DNA from 2 places in the Paraburkholderia sp. BCC1876 genome. Region 2 is predicted to be linked to the other one. Evidence: riboswitches for the same ligand, from Rfam matches in the RefSeq annotation. Region 2 holds a riboswitch; the other holds the start of a gene.
The links. A riboswitch is a leader RNA that binds a small molecule or an ion and turns the genes downstream of it on or off. The one in region 2 is predicted to bind ZMP and ZTP.
Positions count from the first base shown of each region.

Region 1: it holds a riboswitch for ZMP and ZTP, as region 2 does, so the genes downstream of both, HWY05_RS07980 (tetrahydrofolate dehydrogenase/cyclohydrolase catalytic domain-containing protein) here and glyA (serine hydroxymethyltransferase) in region 2, are expected to answer to the same signal.

Region 1 is NZ_CADFGI010000002.1:342,747-353,606, forward strand. It holds gene HWY05_RS07950 (TolC family protein) at 67-1,605, shown strand; gene HWY05_RS07955 (HlyD family secretion protein) at 1,612-2,745, shown strand; gene HWY05_RS07960 (DUF2955 domain-containing protein) at 2,735-3,793, shown strand; gene HWY05_RS07965 (transporter suffix domain-containing protein) at 3,807-4,304, shown strand; gene HWY05_RS07970 (DUF2471 domain-containing protein) at 4,736-5,182, opposite strand; gene HWY05_RS07975 (hypothetical protein) at 5,179-5,460, opposite strand; ZMP/ZTP riboswitch at 5,859-5,942, shown strand; gene HWY05_RS07980 (tetrahydrofolate dehydrogenase/cyclohydrolase catalytic domain-containing protein) at 6,098-6,949, shown strand; gene HWY05_RS07985 (LysR family transcriptional regulator) at 7,241-8,200, shown strand; gene HWY05_RS07990 (cupin domain-containing protein) at 8,197-9,141, opposite strand; gene HWY05_RS07995 (alpha/beta fold hydrolase) at 9,464-10,075, shown strand; partial or broken gene HWY05_RS08000 (tlde1 domain-containing protein) at 10,696-10,860, shown strand, end outside.
Region 2 is NZ_CADFGI010000007.1:263,082-273,941, forward strand. It holds gene HWY05_RS25000 (hypothetical protein) at 54-215, opposite strand; gene HWY05_RS25005 (DUF3318 domain-containing protein) at 201-680, shown strand; gene HWY05_RS25010 (type IV pilin protein) at 711-1,151, opposite strand; gene HWY05_RS25015 (pilus assembly protein) at 1,162-1,608, opposite strand; gene HWY05_RS25020 (PilW family protein) at 1,698-2,510, opposite strand; gene HWY05_RS25025 (hypothetical protein) at 2,507-2,878, opposite strand; gene HWY05_RS25030 (GspH/FimT family pseudopilin) at 2,950-3,510, opposite strand; gene nrdR (transcriptional regulator NrdR) at 3,714-4,196, opposite strand; gene glyA (serine hydroxymethyltransferase) at 4,203-5,450, opposite strand; ZMP/ZTP riboswitch at 5,617-5,725, opposite strand; gene ydfG (bifunctional NADP-dependent 3-hydroxy acid dehydrogenase/3-hydroxypropionate dehydrogenase YdfG) at 5,964-6,710, shown strand; gene ybgC (tol-pal system-associated acyl-CoA thioesterase) at 6,769-7,248, shown strand; gene tolQ (protein TolQ) at 7,404-8,081, shown strand; gene tolR (protein TolR) at 8,092-8,538, shown strand; gene tolA (cell envelope integrity protein TolA) at 8,535-9,560, shown strand; gene tolB (Tol-Pal system beta propeller repeat protein TolB) at 9,701-10,860, shown strand, end outside.

The DNA of each region.
Region 1 (10,860 bases), on a different contig from region 2:
ATCGCGATCAGTGGCGGCTACCACAGCCAGTGTTGCGGTCAGCATAACTGGTTGTGCGAGATAACCATGTCACCCTTCACTCGTCCGGATCGGTTACTGCTGATCGGCGCACTGTGCCTCAACGGCTGTGCACGCGTCGGGCCGGACTTCCACACGCAGCGCGAGTCCTGGGTCGAACACTGGAGCACCCCGGCTCTCGAGCAGGCCAGCGAGGTACGCTCACAACCTGACGCCCGGCAGTGGTGGCAGGTATTCGCGGATCCGTCGCTCGAACAGCTGATCGTTGAAGCGGATACTCATAACGCGGACGTGCAGATTGCCGGCCTGCGCGTGATGGAGGCCCGTGCCCAACTGGGCATCGCCCAGAGTGGACGTTACCCGCAAGTGCAGGTGGCCAGCGCCGACGCTCAATACCGGGATCGCAGGCAGTCGGTCGACCAGAATCCTCAGAGCCGCTTCTGGCAATACAGCGCGGGGCTCGACATCGGTTGGGAACTGGATTTCTGGGGGCGCTTCGGCCGCGCCATCGAATCGGCCGACGCAGCCTGGTTTGCCGCCAACGCAAATCGTGAAGATGTGCTGGTGCTGATGCACGCGCAACTGGCGCAGAGTTACTACGCGCTGCGAACCGCCGAGGCGCGCCTGCACATCGCTCGCGACAACGCCCGACTGCAAAAGCGCAGCTATGAGATCACCGAACGGCTGTTCAGGAGCGGCGAGAGCGACGAGCTCGATTTTCAGCAGGCCAAAACGCAGTACTTGAGCACGCTGAGCAGCATTCCCGACTTTGAAAGCCAGATAATGCGTGCCCGCAATGCCCTGGCTGTTCTGGTCGGCCGTCCTCCCGGTCCGCTGCCGGAACTGCAGGATACGGCGGGAAAGGACGGCGTCATTCCGCTTATAGACCGCGCGGTGCTGCAAGATGTGCCTGCTAACCTGCTGCAGCGCCGTCCGGACATCCGCGCCGCCGAACAGCAGATTGCGGCTCAATCCGCGCAAGTCGGCGTCGCCGAAGCCGATCTCTATCCATCGGTGACCCTGCTGGGCAGCATCGTCTGGTCCGCTGGCTCGGTGACGGGCGTGCCAAACGGCCTAGACCTGATCGGCGGTCCGAGTCTGCGCTGGAACGTGTTCGACCATGGTGCCATCAAGAACAACGTGCGCGTCCAGGACGCCCGCTTGCAACAGCTGATCGTCGCGTATCAGGACGATGTGCGCGAAGCGGCACGCGAGGCCGACGATGCCGCGACCGACCTGACGAACGCACTGGAGCGCGAGGTTATCCTCCGCGACGCTGCGCTGGCCGCGAAGCGCTCGCTGGCGCTAGCCAACACCCTCTACCGGGAAGGCTACTCGGACTTTCAGCGGGTGCTGGACGCCCAGCGCGCGCTATCCGCCCAGCAGGACGCCTATCTGCTCAACCGCAGCAGCGCCGTGAGCGACCTGATTGCCCTCTACAAGGCACTGGGCGGCGGCTGGTACAGCGAACAACCGCTTATCGACCCGGCCACTCGCCAACAGATGCAAAAGCGCACCGACTGGGGGGCGCTCATGGATGGGCCGGTCCCACCGACTGCCGACTCCACCGTTCCCGTGAAGAGGTAAGTTCCGATGAGTGAGACGCCGCCCTCTGCCGCTGCCCGTCCGCCGCCAGCGCCAGCACCCGCGCCCGCTGCCGACCCGTCGAAAAAAGGAATCAGGTGGGTTGTCGGGTTGATCGTCCTGAGCCTGGTCTGGTACCTGTTGGCCGACCGGCTCACGCCGTACACCCAGCAGGCGCGGGTACAAGCCTTCGTTGTGCCGATAGCGTCGGAAGTAGCGGGGCGGGTAACCCGGGTGTACGTAAAAAACAATCAGGACGTCAAAGCGGGTGCCGTCCTCTTCGAGGTCGATCCGGAGCACTACAGGATCGCCGTGGATCGTGCCCGCGCCGACCTCGAGTCGGTGCGTCGACAGATCGGCGCCAGCACAGCCGGCATCGATTCCGCCCAGGCCTCTTTGCGTGCGGCGCAAGCCGGCGAACTCAGGGCACGCCAGGATAGCGAACGCCTCGAACGCCTGTACCGTGAAGATCAGGGCACTATTTCGCAGCGGCGCCTGGAGCTGGCGCGCGCCAGTCTCGAACAGGCTGTCAGTCAGGTCGCCGCAGCCCGAGCCGAGGTGCAACGCGCGCGCGAACAGGAAGGCGGCAGCGAGGACGACAACGCCAGGTTCCGTAGCGCCGCTACCGGCCTGGAGAAGGCCGAACTCGATCTGGCCAGCACCCAGGTGCGAGCGCGCTCGTCAGGCCTGGTCACCGATCTGCGCACCGATGCGGGCCAGTTTGCCGCTGCCGGTAGCCCGGTCATGACGCTCATCGCTATCCACGATATGTGGATTAGTGCGGAAATGACGGAGAACAACCTGGGCCATGTGGAGCCAGGCACACCGGTTGCCATTGCCCTGGACGCCTTGCCGGGCGAGATATTCGAAGGGCGTGTGCGCAGCGTGGGCTACGGCGTCAATGTCGGCCCGAGCACACCGCCCGGTAGCCTGCCGACGGTACAGAACAGTCGCGACTGGCTGCGCCCGACCCAGCGCTTCCCGGTGGTCGTCGAATTTTTGCCGGGCGAGTTGGCCGCCATGAGAGGCGTGCGGGTTGGCGGCCAGGCCGAAGTCATGGCGTTTCCCATTCAAGGCAGTCTGCTCAATCTGCCCGGCCGCCTGTTCCTTCGCCTGATGAGCTGGCTCTCCTATGTCTACTGACACCGCTACGCGCAATAGGCGCGAGCCCCGCACCCAGCGTTCGATGCGACTGGCGAGCGGCATCGCGCTGTGCCTCGCTATCAGTTATGGTCTGAATCTGCCGATTCCGTTTATCGCGCCGGTGCTCGCGGTGTTTCTTGGTGCCACGCTCAATCGGCCCCTGTCGATCAAGGCCACGCTGGGCCTGACGCTGATGGTGACATTGACCACCGGCAGCGGTCTGCTGCTCGTCCCTTTGCTGCGCTACTTTCCATTCTGCGGCGTACTGCTGGTCGGCTTGTGTCTCTTCCTGGCCTTTCGCTTCGACCTGCGTGGTGGCAACAATCTGGTCACGACCTTCGCTGTCATTGGCCTCACCATGATTTCGTCGGCCGGCACCGCTGATTACGGGCTGGCCATGCTGGTCATCGGCGCCCTGGTCAAGGGACTCCTCGTTGCCGTGCTGGTGCATGCCTTAAGTCATTGGCTGTTTCCCGAATGCTCCCCTGCGCAAACGCCCGCTGTTGCCGCGCGCCTGGCGGACAACGAGACGAGCCGGCTGGCACTACGCGCTGCCCTGGTGGTACTGCCCACCTTCCTGTTGGCATTGACCAATCCCGCCGGCTATCTGCCGATCATCCTGGCGGCCGTCAGTCTCGCCCGACAGAGCTGCACGACTACGGCTCGCGGTGCTGCCCGCGAGCTGCTCGGCTCCACCCTGCTCGGCGGCGCACTGGCAATTCTGTTCTGGTGCGCGCTCAGTCTGTTTGTGCATCTGTGGATGTTCTTTCTATGGATGCTGCTATTCGGCTTACTGCTCGCGCGCAAGCTCTACACCCTCAGCCCAACGCGATTCCCACCAGGCTTCTGGCTGAACACCCTCGTCACCCTGAACATTCTGCTTGGCCAGTCGGTGCAGGACAGCGCCCTCGGCAAGGACGTCTATACCGCGTTCGCGGTGCGCATGGGGCTTTTTATCGCCGTCTCTCTTTATGCCTGCCTGGTGCTGCAACTTCTCGATCGACCACACCGCATACCGCGGCAATCTGGGGCTTTCAAGTCGCCGTAAAGGAGAAAGGATCATGACTTCGTTAGACATCAAAGCCGACGTACCGCCCGCGAGCGGATGGCGTTTCAAACTTGGGATAGGCATCTTCGTGTCCGCTTTCGCGTTGTGGCTGATCGTGCCGATCGCCGCTTCTCTGGGCGCGCCCGGAACAACCATTGCCGCACTGACGGGCACCATTTTCGTCGCGAACAAGGTTCTGCTTGTGACCTGTATCGCGGTGATGGGTAAGCCCGGTTTTCAACGGCTCAAGGCGACCGTGATGGGCCAGGCAAAACGTCTGGCGCCTACCAGGACTGTCGGGCCTGTCCGCCACGTGATCGGGCTGGTGATGTTCTGCCTGCCACTCGTTTCGGCAATGCTTGAAACCTATATCGACACGATCTGGCCAGGTCTAAGACCGAACATCTGGCAGGTTCAGGCGCTCGGCGATCTTATGCTGGTAGCCAGCTTCTTCGTGCTCGGCGGTGACTTCTGGAACAAGATTCACGCACTTTTCGTTCGCACGGTTTAAGTGGGCAGGAGAGGAAGATAGCTTGTCACGCCAGGCCGACCGCTGCGTGACGTCGATCGGCCGCACGCAACGTAAGATGCAAGTCAATCGCCTACCGCGTAAGCATGGGACACGATCAGAATGCGACGCTTTTGGATTGTCAACGGTCCTGGCGCCACGGCCAAATGGCCGATTGCCGACGGCTGGATGGTGGCTCCAGGTCTAAACAGCGGTGCCACCTGGGTGCCCCGCAGGTGGATTTTGCGGCGACTCATTTGATCTTAAAGGAGTTTCTGACGGGCTCGATCTGATCAAGTATTCGACGGCGTTGCCGGTGAGGTGTACGGCGTGAGCGCCGCGTGGCGGGGAATGCTTGGCCGGCGGTGCGCCGGCTGAACCCTCGACCTCAACAGCCGATTCAGCCGAGCACCCCCGTACCCGCCGTCGACGCCTTACTCCGCAGTCACCGCATCCGCCGTCTCGGCCTGCACCATGGCTCGCACGATCAGATAAACCGTGGGCAGGTCGTCATCATCAAGCCGCCAGTCGACGGGCTCGTCCAGATCCGCGCCCGACAGGCGACTGTCGCCGAATCGTAGAAACATCGAACGGACTGTCTCATTGTGCCTGGCCACGAAGCCGCGATTTTCGAAGACCAGTTCATCGATCGTCTGCAGCGTGCGCCAGGTCGGCGATTGCGCGCTACTTGAGTAACGGCGCCGGCCGCTGTCGATATGACGACCGGCGGTCGTTGCCATGATCTGCTGGAGGTCTAGCGAGGCGCTTCGAAGCGCACGTTCGAGGGCGACAGAGTTGATTTGACCGGCATCCGAATCGAGGTCAGTGGCGTTGATCATGCAGGTATCTTCCTTGGGGCTCGGGTCAACGGGCAGCTTCAAAGGCGCTGCTTCAAAGGCGCCTGAGTTCGCTGCGCCAGCAACAGGCGGATCTGGGCGAGATGACTGTCCCCGACCGTGCAATCTCCAACGGGTTGGCTGTGCTGCCGCGGCGCCGGTGGACGCACGCCGAGATAGCGGCACACCGCGGACAGATACGGCTTGCCGCTGCCGCCTAGATCTCGCGCAGCAGCCGCTACGCGGACGTCCCCGACATGCTTGCACAACCAGGCAAGCGTTTCGCGATCACCGTCGTTCAAGATGCGTATAAGGTAGGTCATGGCCTGATCCTGTATGGGCATACACCTGTAAATTTATACAGTATTTGACCGGGATGCAAGTCGAAAGTTGGACCTATCAGAGAGAGGGGGAAACTGTTCCTGCCTCGGGGTAGCGATTCTCCGGATGCCGACCCCCGGCATCGGCCGCTTTTTCCCATGGTGTCGGGCACGCCGCGCTGACAGCACACTTTCCCGTCAGGAACTATTTGTGAGGAATGACCGATGGAGGAAATGCCGGAGAGCCCGTCCGCGATGTGCAAGCGCTGCCTCGAGCAGGGCCGATGAGTCGTTTCCAATGTCGGCGAAGTCTGGGCGGACTCGCCGGAAGCAACTGCTCCTGGCATAGAGACGTATGTAGCGTGCCGGTTTGCGTAGCCACAAAAAAACCGACTAAGATAGCGCTTCTACGTGACTGGCGAGCAATAGATGGATCACCATCGGGAAGCGTAGACGGTAGAACGCCGTTCGCCTGGGCATCTTGATTAATCTCTTTGAGACTGCCCATGATGATTGCCCAAATCCATTCTCTGCCCACGCGGCTTGCGCTTAATCAATCGCGCTCCCAATTACACGCGCTTTGCCCTGTTCAGTATTTGAGCCTTGCCGGTTCCAGATTGGCCACGCAAGGGGAAAGCGCATGAGCATACTTCTCGATGGTAAAGCAGTAGCGGCGTTGCACGAGCGGGAATTGTCCGAACACGTTGCGGCCCTCAAGGCAAGAAATGGCGGGCAGACACCCATACTGGCCACGATCCTTGTAGGAGACGATCCTTCGTCCGCGACCTACGTCAGCATGAAGGGCAGTGCATGCCGGAGAGTCGGTATGGACTCGATCGTGATTAAGTTGCCTGCGAGCGCAACGACGGATGACGTGCTTTCCGCGATAAACAGGCTCAATGCCAACCCGGCGGTGCATGGCATTCTGCTTCAGCACCCGGTGCCTGCACATGTGGACGAACGCCTCTGCTTCGACAGAATATCCCTCTCCAAGGATGTTGATGGCGTCACCAGCCACGGCTTTGGCTTGATGGCGTTAGGCGAACCCGCATTCGGGTCCGCAACGCCCGCCGGAATCATGCGCTTGCTGGCTCATTACAAGATCGATGTATCTGGCAAGCGGGCCGTGGTCGTAGGGCGCAGTCCCATTCTCGGGAAACCGATGGCGCTTATGCTATCGAATGCGAACGCGACGGTCACGCTATGCCATTCGAAGACGTCAAATCTTGAAGCGGAAATTCGACGTGCCCAACTCATCGTCGGCGCGGTAGGAAAGCCGAACTTCATTCGTAGCGACTGGATTAGCGACGGAGCAATTGTTATCGATGCTGGTTACCATACCGGAGGCATAGGTGACATCCATCCCGATGGTCTGATGGGTCGATGCGCGGCGGTGACGCCGGTTCCGGGAGGGGTGGGGCCGATGACGATTTCAACGCTTATCGCCCAAACCCTCGGTGCCGCCGAACGTGTGTGGTCAACCATCCAATGAATGTCCGCTGCCGACAACGTTGACGGGCCGCTGCGGGTCGACAAGGGAAGTTCGTCGCAAGCTCTGGCAACTACCTGACGAGCGCTGGCCGAACTTCTCCTATGGCTTTGACGCTGTGATCAACGCCTCTTCACGTTAGCAGCGCGGTACAAGTACACTACCGGCCTAAGCAAATCCGGATTATCCAGTTCGCGCGCATGCACCGAATTTTCGCGGGCAGCGCGTTGCGCGGGTTCCGGTCCTCACTTCGTGAAGTCCCGTGCGGAACGCTCGATTCGCGTCAGAAATGCCATGGATTATTTTGCCGCAGTACGGGCCTTCGTTTGCGCAGCGGAACTGCAGAGCTTCAGCAAGACGGCCGTTGAAATGGCAGTCAAGACGTCGACCATTTCACGCTACGTGAGTGCGCTAGAAAACGATCTGGGCATTGCCCTGTTTAACCGGTCGACGCGCGGGCTCGTCCTGACGGAGGGCGGTAGGCTGTTTCGTGAGCACGCCATGGTTGCCCTACAGGCGCTCGATGACGCGCGGCAGGTCACGTCGTCACTGAATCTCACACCGCAAGGCGTGCTGCGCGTCACGATGCCCCCGGCATTCGGGCGCCGGCATATCGTGCCGCACCTGCCGGCGTTCATGACGCGCTATCCCGACATCGACCTCGATATCGTATCGACCGACGAAACGCTCAATATGATCGAAGTCGGCATTGATCTGGCGATCCGTATCGGTGCGCTGTCCGATTCGTCGTTGATGGCGAAACGCATTGCTCCGCATCGTCGTATCGTGTGCGGCAGCCCGGCGTATTTGCAGCGTAGCGGCACGCCGAATGTCCCTGAAGATCTGTCCGCGCACGATACGCTTCGTCTGTCGCTGTTACCGGACGACACCTGGTCGTTCACGCGCAGAGCCAATGCAAAGAGGTCGTCAGAGCAGACGCAAGTGCCGGTGCAATTGCAGGGGCGCTTGCGCGCAGACGACTCCGAAGCTGTGCTGGAACTCGCCGTGGCCGGCTGCGGCCTTGCGCTTCTACCGACGTGGCTCGCGTCCACGGCTCTGCGCGAAGGGCGTCTGCTGCACGTGCTGCCTGAATGGGAAGCGCGCACGGGACGCGCCGAACCCGCGATCTGGGCAGTCTATCCACCGAAGAAAATCGTCTCGTCGAAGGTGCGTGCGTTCGTGGCTTATTACGCCGGGGTGATTGGCGAGCCGCCGTACTGGGACGACGGACTCGCACTGGAGCTTCAGACTTAACGCGCGAAGCGGATGTCGAGCGTGCGCAGCCATGTCTGCAAGCCGGCATCCTGGATCGGAATCACATAGGCGCTTTCATCTGTTTCATTGAAGTGCGCGTGCCAGTAGCCCGGCGGCGTAACGAATGCCATCCCGGCTTCCCAATCGACGCGTGTCGGATTGGCAATGTTGCCGTTCTCATCCAGTTCCGTGCCGACCAGCGTGTAGACGCCTGGATTGCCACCGGCGATGAAGTCGAGCGCGATGGACTGGTGGCGGTGCGGCTTCTGCACGGAGTGGGGCGGCACGATACCGAACATCGCCCACAATACATGCGTGACCGTACGCGTCTGCGGGAAATTGACGTTGCCCATCAGCACGCTGATGCGGTTGCGGAGCCCCGCGTTGGCTTCTTCCGAGACCTTGCGCAATTCCGCCTGGGTCTGGGCGGCGGGGTAGAGCGTTGGGGCAAAGCGCGGCTGGACGCCCGTTGTACCGAGATAGGTGAGCAGCGGAGCGTCGTTCACGTAATAGAGCGTGGCGGTCGCGTCGGCGGTGAACACTGCAGTGTCGCCGCCAGGCAGCGTGAAGAAATCGCCCCGCGCGAACGGAAAGCGGCTCTCGCCCTGGGCCACGCTGCCGCTTCCGCTGATGACGTAGCAGACCTGGGAGGTCGCATTCGGCGCGAGCGTCAATGCCTCTGCCGCGTTGATGCGCAGGAAACTGGCGCTCAACCCGGGACCCGTCGCGGGACCGGGGCAGCCCAAATCAGCGGAAAGATCGAGTGGGACGATGCGGGTCGCGCCGTCCGCGTAGAGCGAAGGCTGGAAGCTGCGGAAAGGCACGCGCGAAATGAGCTTCGCGCCGATCGGATTGGCGGACGACGTGTATTCGAAGTATTGCGCGTCCGCAGTGGCGGCAGCGAGTTCGGCGGGAGGCGTCGGGGACGTTCTTGTCAACATAGTCAGCTCCTGTTGAATGGGGATGCTTCGTGCGGGCCTCTGAAGTTGGGGCTGGCGTCCGAAAGCTGAGCTGACTATAGGTGTGGAGCGCCGGCCTCAGAAGTGCCGGATATCGAAATCACCTTTGCACAAAAGGGCACGCTGTGGGTCCGCTTCGGGAGAGCCGCTGGCTGTTCGTGGTCGGCCACGGTTTGCTCGGGCACATTCGGCGGACGGAGTCCGGCTCGCCATTTGTGGCCGTTGGACTGTTGCCGGAAGTTTTTTGCGACCATCGGCGTATTCTCGCCGCTACACACCAATCCGGACATTGGAGAAACAACGCGTGCCAACACCATCGAAACTGCTCTTCCTGCCAGGCGCTTCGGGCAATACCGAGTTCTGGCGGCCGTTGGCGAATCAGCTAACTATTAGCGGCTCCAAGGTCATCCTGGGCTATCCGGGATTTGGCCAGGAGCCTTCCGTTCCAGACGTCAATAATTTTGACGACCTCGTCCGAACGGTGGTGTCCCACATTGACCAGCCGACCGCTTTAATCGCTCAATCGATGGGCGGGGTCATCGCTGTTCTGGCAGCATTGGAAAAGCCGGAGAGGGTCACTCATCTGGTTCTGACAGTCACGTCCGGCGGGATCGACATGAATGGATTAGGTGCACGGGATTGGCGCCACGGATTCGTTGGGGCCAACTCATCGCTGCCGGATTGGTTTGTGTCTTTCAAGTCGGATTTAACGCCTGAACTGCGAGGCATTTCTCAACCGGTTCTTTTACTCTGGGGAGATGCGGATCCGTTCAGTCCGGTCGCAGTCGGCCAGCGACTTTTTGAATTGTTGCCGGATGCGCGGTTGCATGTGGTCTCTGGTGGCAATCATGATCTGGCGAATGTTCATGCACAACAACTTGCGCCGATGGTTGACGCGCACTTGTTGCGGACATGAGGCGGGAGTTGCCGGGCGTCCGCTTTGCAAATAGGCCAATGGCAGAGATGGGCCGGCTACGGAAATCAATGCGGCGACCGTCCCCGGAACGTATGGTCTAACCGATCACCGGCAATCAGTGTTAGTGGTTGTGCCGTATTGGGTCGACGTGCAGTGGACCTGCTTCATCTGTCGAGCCTGCATTGATGCGCCGAAAGCCGCGTAGGCGGAATTGCGAGAATCATGCGCCGAAGTTCCACCCGCAATCAGTGTCGATACCCGATCAGTCTGAATTGAGGCGGCGTTATCGGGTTGGCGCTGCATAGCCTGACAATAGTGGCCAACACGCTCATGCACGTCGCTCATTCGCGCAAAGTGTGGTTCGATCGCTGCACACCATCCCGAGTACCACACTGAATCACGGTTTCCACGATTCAGCGCGGCGTATTCGCTGCCAGCCGCGGCCGCGTTGTCATTGTTTCTCCCTCAGTTTCGGGGAAGCATAGCAGGCCAGTGTGCTTCCCAAACGTGGGTTCCGTTGACCTGAATTTACAGGTGGCATGGGTTCTCCGGGATAGCGTTTTGCCAGGCCAGTAGTCGCGCGTAAAAAACGTCAACAGCTTATCGATCGGAAAAACAAAATGCCCGCCGTTTGCTTCTTCACGCTTAACTCGCAGCACATGTCGAGTTTGTTTTGCCCGGGTTTTGGCGGAGTGCCAGCCTTCTCCGGTACTGATAGGTATGTTAACGATCCCAATGCGACTGCTGTGGCTGAAAAAGGTCCGCTTCCTATGGGAACTTACTAT
Region 2 (10,860 bases):
GTGCGCGGTTTTGGGGTTTTTTAGGGTTTTAGTGCCCCGGTTTTAGTGCCCCGTCAGCAAGTTTTTTGCAGCACCCTTGCTGCACTATTTGCACTACCGCTCGCCGCTTTTTTGCAGCCATTTTTTGCAGTCGATTCGTAGCTGATTTGCGATTGTCTGTGATTGTCTGATTGCTCCACCTCCACTGCCGCCGACACGCCATGAGCCAGATCCATTCCGATACCGCCTTCCGTAACAAACGCCACCAGGCGAAAGATCTGAGCGCGCCGCACCTGCGAGCACTGCGCAAGGAATTGCTGATGGTGCGCGCGGATGTCGAGCGTATGGAGCTCGCTCAGGCAACCATCGAACTGCGCCAGGCGGTCACTCATTTCAGTTGGCTCAAGTTCCTTGTGCCGGGCTTTAGCAATATGCGCCCGGGCCGCGGCTCGAAGTCGAATTTCCTCAACGCGGGGAATATCGGCGCATTGCTGAAGGAGTATCCGCTGATCAGTTCCATCGCTTCGATGGTGCTCGCCAAGCCGTTGCGCGCGACGCTTGCCGCTGGCGCCAAACCGGCGCTCAAGTGGGGCGGCCTTGCGCTTGCCGGGTGGGAAGCGTATCGAATCTGGCAGCAGATGAAGCGTGATTCGGCTGGGTCTTCGCGGGAGAAGGTTGACTCGACGGATGGGGGGTATTGAAGGGTTGGGCGGAGTGGGTTGTAGCCCGCTCTAACCGGTTTTCCAGCATTCACCGATTGACGGCATTAAAACGCCGCTCCCATTACTACCGCTTCTATTACTTCTCTGTCCCGTCGCATCCAGCGTAAAGATGCCGCAGGCGTCGTCGCGCATGGGTCCGGACTCGGTCGGCGCGGCCTCTATCGAATAGCCGCCATTGGTGTCGTCCGCAGGCAGCACACGCAGGCTGTAGATCGGCGCACCGAATTGCGGCGCCTGATCCAGACCAGGAGGCAAAGCCGTCAGGTTGTCGCTCGCCGCACGCTCGACGAATTGCGCCGCCCGATAAAGCGCCGATGCCGCGTCGATTCGATGCGCGCGCTCGACGTGACTCCGATACGAAGGCACGGCGAATACGGCGAGCGTGGCAACTATCGCGAGCGTGATCATCAGTTCGAGCAACGTAAATGCGGATGTATGCCGGCCTGTCATGAGCCTCCCGTCAAAATGGCTTTGCGGCGACGCGGCGCCAATGGCGCTCGACTTTTTCGCCCTCGACGACCAGTTCCATCTGCAGCCAGACCTGCGACTCTTTAGTCCGCCCGAAGCCGCGCGAAGTCAGCAGGAATGCTCGTGCATCGGCGCGCGTGGCAAGACGCCATGCTTCGATCAAACATTGCGGCGGTCGCAGCGATCCGGGCCATTGCGCAACGGGTGCGACCGCGCCAGCCTCGAATGCGGATTCGAGCTTCCATTGCACCGGCTCACCCGAAGCAGCCGGTGGCATCGCGGCGGCACCGTCACCTGCCGCCGTGACGACAGCGCGGGAGCACAACGTCAGCACTGAATCGGCCGCATGGAACGCCTGCAGATAATCGCGGACGTTGCTAGCGGCGCGCGCCGACGCAAGCGAGCTTTCGAACCACGCTGCGGACGTGGCCAACATCATTGCGGCAATCAGCAACACGATGGGGAGCACAGTGCCGTGGTGATGAACGCGCGACACGCCACGCAGGCCCGCCTTCTTTCGATGCGCGGTCACAGAGAAACCCCCGCCGCTGAGTTACGTATCGCCACCCGCCGCCAGAACGCCTGCCGCGCGCGCGAGTCGGCGCTCATGGCGCTAATGCCGTCGCAATCGACATAACTCCCGCGCTGCGCTCGCGGCGCGCCTCGAACGAGCACGCAGAGGTCGACCGCAACGATCTTCGCCCATTGATCAACCGTGACCGCTGACGCTTCGATCGCGTCCAATCGGTCAGCTAGCCAGTACTTGATCCGCAAGCGCTCGACACCTTCGACCAACGGTTGCGCGGATCCCGCCTTGCCATTGCCCTCGCAATAGAGCTCCGGCTCCCCGGTCGAACCACTGACTCGCGCGAAATACCGGTTCACGACCGGGACACCGCGGTCACCGAGCGCCGCGTTGGTGGCGGTCACGGCTTGTCCGAGGCAGTCGGTGGATTGCCCGGCCGCCGATGGCCACGTCGAGATGTTGTCTCCAACATACCGAACCACGACACCGTCCGAGCGGCTGGACAGCGTCTCGCAGACGGGGCTGTCGTCAGAGGCCGTCGGCCGGCCGCCCGAGCATCCGAATATCGGCGGAGGATTGGCGTAACGTACGACGTCCGCGGGCACGAAGCCGGCCATTTGCAGTTGCTGCCCGATCAAGGTCAGCGCGGTCAACCCGGCTTCGCGAATCCGCGCCGAGTCGCTGGCCTGTTCGAACGCCGCCCTCTGCGCTGTATAGAGCGAAACCGCGCCCGCAGTCACGAGCAAGCCCAATGCGATGGCGATCACGAATTCCACCAGCGTATGGCCCCGAGCAGAAACCAAACGCGCCATCATTCCGCGAACGCCAATGCGACGCATGAGAGGCCGGCGGGAACATCCACTCCGCCACAAGACTCGGGTTTGTCGATGATATTGTCGGCAGGCGGCATGTTGAGCGGGGCCACCCACGTCACACGCGCAGCGGACAACCCGCCGCTTGCTTCCACCGACGCCTGGCCATGCGGCAACAGCACCGCCGCTCGCGCGTTCCATTGCCTGATCGCGGCATCGCTCGCGGTAGGTGCGTACATGGCCTCCGCGACCGAATCGGCAATCCACGCCGCGTGCTCGCGCTGTGCCGTCGCGTGCGCTTCGCGAGCGGTCCACAGTTGACCGGCGATCAACCCGAGCGCCGTCACCGCCATCAACGAAATCGCCAGCATGACTTCGATTAGCGAGCTGCCGTCGCATGCCAATGCGCGATGGCGCGGCCAGGGCCTCAGTGAAAGCCGCCTCACGACACGGCTCCGCAAGCACCCTGAACAATCCGCACGCGTCCCCCGGCGGCGATATGGATACAGCGTCGCCACGCGTTCCCCTGAGTTGCTCCTGAAGATACGCGCGGGGCGATTTCGAAACTGCGAAACGTGCCGATCAATTGCGCCGCCGGCGGCGTGAACGTGAGATTTGTCTGCGTCCCGCTGATGCTTACCGCACTTAACGAAGGATGCGCGCGCAAAAGCGTAAGCGTGCCGCCGCGCTCTGCCATGACGGCCCAGCCACAGGACCAGTCAGCAACGCCGTTGGCGCAAGCTTGCCCCGCGACAAGACACCGGCGTGCGGCGTCGACCCGGCAGACGGTAATACGTGTCCCGCGACGCAGCGCTTCGCTGCGCGCGTAGGCAAAGGTCGAGGCAAGCGCTTTCGCGCGGGCGTCGATCTGATCCCGCACGTGCCAGGCGACGAACGACGGCGTCGTCAGCACGGCGACGACAGCAAGTAGGGCAACCACGGCCAGCGTTTCGACGAGCGTAAAGCCGCCGGATGGCGGTCGACAGACGGCGTCCTGTTTCATCTGCATCCCTGATCGTTGCAAAGAATGCAGCCAATCTAGCGGTTCGCAAACGGCTCAACAATCGGCCGAATGGCCAGGTGGCACTCAGACGCTATCGCGCGCAAAAATGCACGCGTCGAACCATAACGGAGCGGGAGCAACCAATGCGCGAATCAACGCGGAGAAAAACGGATACTCGAACGCAACACGCGGCGCGGCCGCGATCAGCGCTTGCGGGGAGGCTTGGGAGGAGAAGAGGCGCGGCGAAATTCTTCGATTACGTCTTCGAACTCAGAGACGTCTTCAAAGCGCCGGTAAACGGAGGCAAAACGAACGTAGGCAATCGTATCGAGCTCGCGCAACTCGTTCATGACGAGTTCGCCGAGGCGCTCACTACGCACCTCACGCTCGCCGCTACCGAGCAACTGATACTCGATGCGGGCGACGGCCGCGTCGATCGCGTCCGCTGCGACCGGGCGCTTGCGCAGCGCCAGTTGCATGCTCGCGACGATCTTGCGGCGATCGAATTCCGTGCGGCTACCGTCCTTCTTGACGACCGACGGCAACGCCAGCTCGACCCGCTCATACGTCGTGAAACGTTTGTCGCAGGCCGGGCAGCGGCGGCGCCGGCGAATCGTTGCGCCGTCTTCGGATACGCGCGAGTCGACAACCTGCGTATCGGCGTGACGGCAGAAGGGGCAGTGCATAACGGCTTAACGGTAGACCGGGAAACGCTGGGTCAGCTCGGCAACCTGGCCGCGCACACGTTCGATCGTGGCGGTGTCTTCCGGGTTGTCCAGCACGTCGGCGATCAGGTTACCCACCTGCTCCGCTTCCTTGACACCGAAGCCGCGCGTGGTCATGGCCGGCGAGCCGAGACGCACACCGCTCGTCACGAACGGCTTTTCCGGGTCGTTCGGGATCGCGTTCTTGTTGACGGTGATGTGAGCGGCGCCCAGCGCGGCTTCCGCAGCCTTGCCCGTGATCTTCTTGGCGCGCAGATCGACCAGCATGACGTGGCTTTCGGTACGGCCCGACACGATACGCAGACCGCGCTTGACCAGCGTTTCAGCCAGCACGCGCGCGTTTTCGACCACTTGCTGCTGGTACACCTTGAATTCCGGCGACAGCGCTTCCTTGAACGCAACAGCCTTACCGGCGATCACGTGCATCAGCGGACCACCCTGAATGCCCGGGAAAATGGCCGAGTTGATCTGCTTCTCGAACTCGGCCTTCATCAGGATCACACCGCCACGCGGGCCGCGCAGGCTCTTGTGCGTGGTGGTCGTGACGAAATCGGAGAACGGCACCGGGTTCGGGTACACGCCTGCAGCAACCAGACCGGCGTAGTGCGCCATGTCGACCATGAAGTACGCGCCGACCGACTTGGCGATCTTCGACAGACGTTCGAAATCGATACGCAGCGCGAATGCCGAAGCACCCGCCACGATCAGCTTCGGCTTGTGTTCCTGAGCGAGCTTCTCAGCGGCTTCGTAGTCGATGTCTTCCGCTTCGTTCAGGCCATAGCTGACGACGTTGAACCACTTGCCCGACATGTTGACCGGCGAACCGTGCGTCAGGTGACCACCGTGCGCGAGGCTCATGCCCATGATCGTGTCGCCCGGCTTCAGCATGGCGAAGAACACGCCCTGGTTGGCCTGCGAGCCCGAGTTCGGCTGGACGTTGGCCGCTTCGGCGCCGAACAGTTCCTTGACACGGTCGATCGCCAGTTGCTCGGCGATGTCGACGAATTCGCAGCCGCCGTAGTAGCGCTTGCCCGGATACCCTTCGGCGTATTTGTTGGTGAGCTGCGAGCCTTGCGCGGCCATCACAGCCGGGCTCGTATAGTTTTCCGACGCGATCAGTTCGATGTGCTCTTCCTGACGGCGGTTTTCCTGCTCGATGACTTTCCAGAGTTCAGGATCGACGTTGGCGATGGTGCTTTGGGCTCTATCAAACATACGGATTCCGTTGAGTGTGTTCAGGTTGACCGGATCGTGCGCCGAATCTTGCGTAGAGGGTACGCAGCGCTGCTGGCGGCTGGGCCAGCCCTGACGTGGCGGATAGAGAGACGCCGCACACGCGAGGCAGGACAGCCACCGTCAGCGCAGATCAATGCGCGCGGATCACGGCTGCCCAGGCGAACGGCAAAACGGCACCCTGCGCTTCACGGTGGGTTGTTCCACCTTGAACCCGATTGCTTGAATCGGTTCTATCGCCAGTCACGCAGGGATGAGCGCGTTAGTTTATTGGAAGAGGATCGAATAGGCAACCGGCTACCGGTCGACGCCGGGCGTGCTCGAGAGGCCAGCCCAAGGGCCTCCGGGTGCGGTGTGCAAAGGTCTGAAGAAAACGCGCTGCAAGCCCGCTGCGCGTCCCTGCCACAGCCGCTCATGCGGCTGGTTCAGCCTTGCCGCAGCGCCGCATTGGAAGTAGGCTTGGGACCTTTCTCCTTTACCGACCAGGAAACTGCAATGATCGTGTTCGTCACCGGAGCGTCCGCGGGATTCGGCGCCGCTATCGCTCGCGCCTTCGTCAAGGGCGGCCATCGTGTCGTCGCCACCGCGCGCCGGAAGGACCGCCTTCAGGCGCTCGCCGACGAACTCGGCGACGCGCTTCTGCCCTACGAACTCGACGTACGCGACCGCGCGGCCGTCGAGGCGGTGCCCGCCGGACTGCCGGCGGATTTCGCCGAAATCGACGTGCTCGTCAATAACGCCGGCCTCGCGCTCGGCACCGAGCCGGCGCAAAAAGCGAGTCTGGACGCGTGGAACACCATGATCGAAACCAACTGCACGGGCCTCGTACAGGTTACGCACGCCTTGCTGCCCGGCATGGTGGAGCGCAATCGCGGTCACGTATTTAACCTGGGCTCGGCGGCCGGTAGCTGGCCGTACGCAGGTGGCAACGTTTACGGCGCCACCAAGGCCTTTGTGCGCCAGTTCAGCCTGAACCTGCGCGCCGATCTGGCCGGCACCGCGCTGCGCGTCACCGACATCGAGCCGGGCCTGTGCGGCGGCACCGAATTCTCGAACGTGCGTTTTCGCGGCGACGACGACAAAGCCGCGAAAATGTACGAAAACGTGCAACCGCTGACGCCCGAAGATATCGCCGACTCGATCTACTGGATCGCCACCCGGCCGGCCCACGTCAACATCAACACGATCGAACTCATGCCGGTGGCCCAATCGTTCTCCGCTTTGAGCGTTTATCGCGGCTGAGCCCCGCCGGGCAAGGCGCACACTTTGAAACAGACCTCAAGGTATGCGTTCCGGTAAAATGCGCCGCATGAATGAGTCGACCAGCCAGTCCGGCGCCGAAATTGGCTGCACGTGGTCCATCCGCGTGTACTACGAAGATACCGACGCCGGCGGCATCGTGTTTTACGCGAACTACCTGAAGTTTTTTGAGCGGGCGCGCACCGAATGGCTGCGCGCGTGCGGCGTCGACCAGCGCCGGCTCGCGGATGAAACAGGCGCGATGTTTATCGTAAGCAGCACTGCGGTCGACTATCGGGCGCCGGCACGGCTCGACGATATCGTCAACGTCGTAAGCCGGATCGAACGGCTAGGCAGGGCTTCGGTCGACTTCGTGCAGGAGGCGTGGCGTGACGGCACGCTGCTTGCTACCGGTTCCATCCGGGTCGGCTGCGTCGATCGTATTGCGCTGCGGCCGGCCGCGATTCCTTCACCGGTTCTGGCCGCTTTGCGGCGCGGGCCGGGCGCGAGCAGCGGCGGCGTGTCAACGGACAACGACTGAATCCCGTTGTTACGGGGCCAGTGAACTCATATCGATCTAGCAACACAAAGCATGGTTCGGCTTGCAATCTCGCCGATGCTTCCGTTTTGCTCACGGCAAGCTTCGACTGACCTTGCAGCCGGACGCCCCCTTCCGGGACGTTAAAACGAACCTTTATGAACACTACACAAGATCTGTCGATCGTTTCACTCGTACTCAATGCGAGCCTGCTAGCGCAGGCCGTGATGGCGCTGCTGCTGTTGCTGTCGCTGTTGTCGTGGACTTTCATTTTCCGCAAGTGGTTTGCGATCCGCCGGGCGCGCGCGCAAACTGAACGCTTCGAACGCGATTTCTGGTCGGGCGGCGACCTGCAGGCGCTGTATCAAAGCGCGGCCAACAACCGCCATACGATCGGCGCGCTGGAACGCATTTTCGAGTCCGGCATGCGCGAATTCCTGAAGGGCAAGGAAAAACGCCTGAATGACTCGGGCGCGATTCTCGACGGCGCACGGCGCGCCATGCGCGCTGCGTTCCAGCGTGAAATGGACGTGCTCGAAGCCAACCTCGCGTTTCTCGCGTCGGTCGGTTCGGTCAGCCCGTATATCGGTCTGTTCGGCACGGTGTGGGGGATCATGAACGCGTTCCGCGGCCTCGCCAATGTGCAGCAGGCCACGCTGGCGAACGTCGCGCCGGGTATCGCCGAAGCGCTGACCGCCACCGCGATCGGCCTGTTCGCCGCGATTCCGGCCGTGGTGGCCTATAACCGCTACGCGCACGACATCGATCGTCTGGCGATCCGCTTCGAGACCTTCATCGAAGAGTTCTCGAACATTCTGCAGCGCCAGGCACAGTAAGGAGTCCACGATGGCAGGCTCTCGTTCCTCCAGCATGCGCGGCAGCCGTCAGCGCCGCGCCATGGCCGACATCAACGTCGTGCCGTATATCGACGTGATGCTCGTGCTGCTCGTGATCTTCATGGTGACTGCGCCGCTGGTCGCCCCGTCGATCGTCAATCTGCCCACCGTAGGCGGCGCCGCGCCGCAACAGCAAACGCCTCCCGTGATCGTGAACATCCGTGCGGACGGCAACATGAGCGTCAAGTACAAGGACGATTCCGGCGCGCAGCAGCAGGAAGACATGTCGAAGGCTGATCTGAAAGGCTTCATCGCCGATCGTGCGCAAGCGCATCCCGATCAGCCCGTCGTGATCGCCGCCGACAAGACCGTGAAGTACGAAGTCGTCATGAACGTGATGTCCGAACTGAAAGGCGAAGGCGTCAAACGTGTTGGATTGCTCGTCAAATCGCAATGATCCGCAAGAATCCCGACTACCCGCTCCAGCCACCGCGTGAACGCGGCACCTGGCGAGCCTTTGTGTTCGCGCTGGTGATGCACGCGTTGCTCGGGTTCTTCCTGTATCACGGCATTCAGTGGCAAAACAGTACGCCGGAAGGTGCGGAAGCCGAGTTGTGGACCGAAGTGCCGGATACGGCCATTCCGCGTCCCGTTCCGCCCCCGCCGCCCGTGCCGGTCGCCCCTGCCCCGCCGTTGCCGGACGAACAGGCCGACATCGCGCTGCAGGAAAAGAAACGCCAGCAGCAGGAAGCTGCTCGTCAGGCGCAACTGGCTGAGCAGTTGCGCCAGCAAAAGTTGCAGGCCCAGCAGGAAGCCGAGGCGAAACGGCAGCAGCAACTGGCCGCCGACCAGGCTGCGCAGCTTGCCGCGCAAAAGGCTGCGGCAGCGAAACAGAAGCAGCAGCAACAGCAACAGCAGCAGGCCGACAAGCTCAAGCAACAGCAACTGGCCGATCAGCAAAAGCAGCAGCAGAAAGAACAACAGCAACAGGAACAGCAGAAGCAGGCCGACGCTGAAGCGGCGCAGAAGAAGGCCGATGCGCAGAAAGCGGCCAAGGCCAAGGCTCAGGCCGACGCTGCGGCGCAAGCGAAGAAGGTGGACTCGGAACGTCGCGCGCGTCTCGCACAGATGATGCAAGGTTCGGCCGGCGGAACGGGCTCGACCGATGGGCTCGGCAAGAGCGGCACGGGTACGGGTTCGGGCGGCACGGCAACATCGCCGGGTTACGCGGACAAGGTCCGTCGTCTGGTTCTCCGGAATATCTCATGGTCCGGCGAAACGGAAGGTCTGGAAACCGTGATCACCGTGCGCTGTTCGCCGACGGGCACATTGCTTGATGCCAGCGTGTTGCACAGCAGCGGCAACTCGGCGTGGGACGACGCGGCATTGCGAGCGGTTCAGCGTTCGAACCCGATGCCTCAGGACATCGACGGCAAGACGCCAACCAGTTTCAAAATTACGTTGCGGCCGGCAGGTTGATTTCAGCAGCATGACAGTCAGTTGACAGCAGACCTGGCGCCCCGCCCAGCGTGGCGCCATTCGGGAACGAATTAGTGCTTTCCGGGTCTGTCTGCTGTCGTGAAGTCTTAGTAAAACCGTTTTTGGGGAAACCATACAGCATGAGTTTGATGACCAAGCTAGGCCTGCGGACACTTGTAGCGTCGTGCCTGATCGCCGTCGGCGGTGCCGCCAACGCACAACTCAACGTCCTCGTGACAGGCGTCGGGTCAACCCAGTTTCCGATCGCAACGGCGAATTTCGCCAATGAAGCGAACTCGCCGCAACAGGTCAGCACGATCGTGCGCCAGGATCTGCAACGCAGCGGCAAGTTCACGAACATCGACGCGGGCGCCACGCCCGTCGCCGAAACCGATTCCGTCGACCTCGGAAGCTGGAAGGCCAAGGGCGCCAACGCATTCGTGTCGGGCAGCGTGAACCGCCTGCCGAACGGCCAGTACGAAGTGCGTTTCAAACTGTACGACACGGTCAAGGGCGAAAGCCTCGGCGGCCTCGTGCTCGTGAGCCCGGAAAGCGGCTTGCGCATGAGCGCGCATAAAGTTGCCGACTACATTTACGCCAAACTGATGGGCGGCCGCGGTGTGTTCGCTACGCGTCTGTCGTACGTGATCAAGACCGGCGGCCGTTACCAGTTGCAGATTTCCGATTCGGATGGCCAGGACGCGCACATCGCGCTGTCGAGCCCCGAGCCGATCATCTCGCCGGCCTGGTCGCCTGACGGCACCAAGGTTGCTTACGTATCGTTCGAAAAGAAGAAGCCGATCGTCTACATTCACGATCTGCCTACGGGCCGCCGTGTGGTCGTCTCGGATCAGAAGGGCAACAACAGTGCGCCGGCCTGGTCGCCGGACGGCCGCACGCTGGCCGTCGCGCTCTCGCGCACCGGCAATACGCAGATTTTCGCCGTCAATGCAGACGGCAGCGGCCTGCGCCGCCTCACGCAAGGCAGCTCGATCGACACCGAACCGTGCTTCTCTCCTGACGGCCAGTCGATCTATTTCACGAGCGACCGTGGCGGCCAACCGCAAATCTACAAGATGCCGGCAGCGGGCGAAAACGCCGGCGCCGCGCAACGCGTCACGTTCACGGGCAGCTATAACACCAGCCCGCGCATCAGCCCGGACGGCAAACAGCTCGCTTATATCTCGCGCGTCGGCGGCGGGTTCAAGCTTTATATCCAGGACCTGCAAGGCAACACTGCCACAGGCCTGACGGACACGACACATGACGAATCGCCGAGCTTCGCGGCGAACGGTCAGTA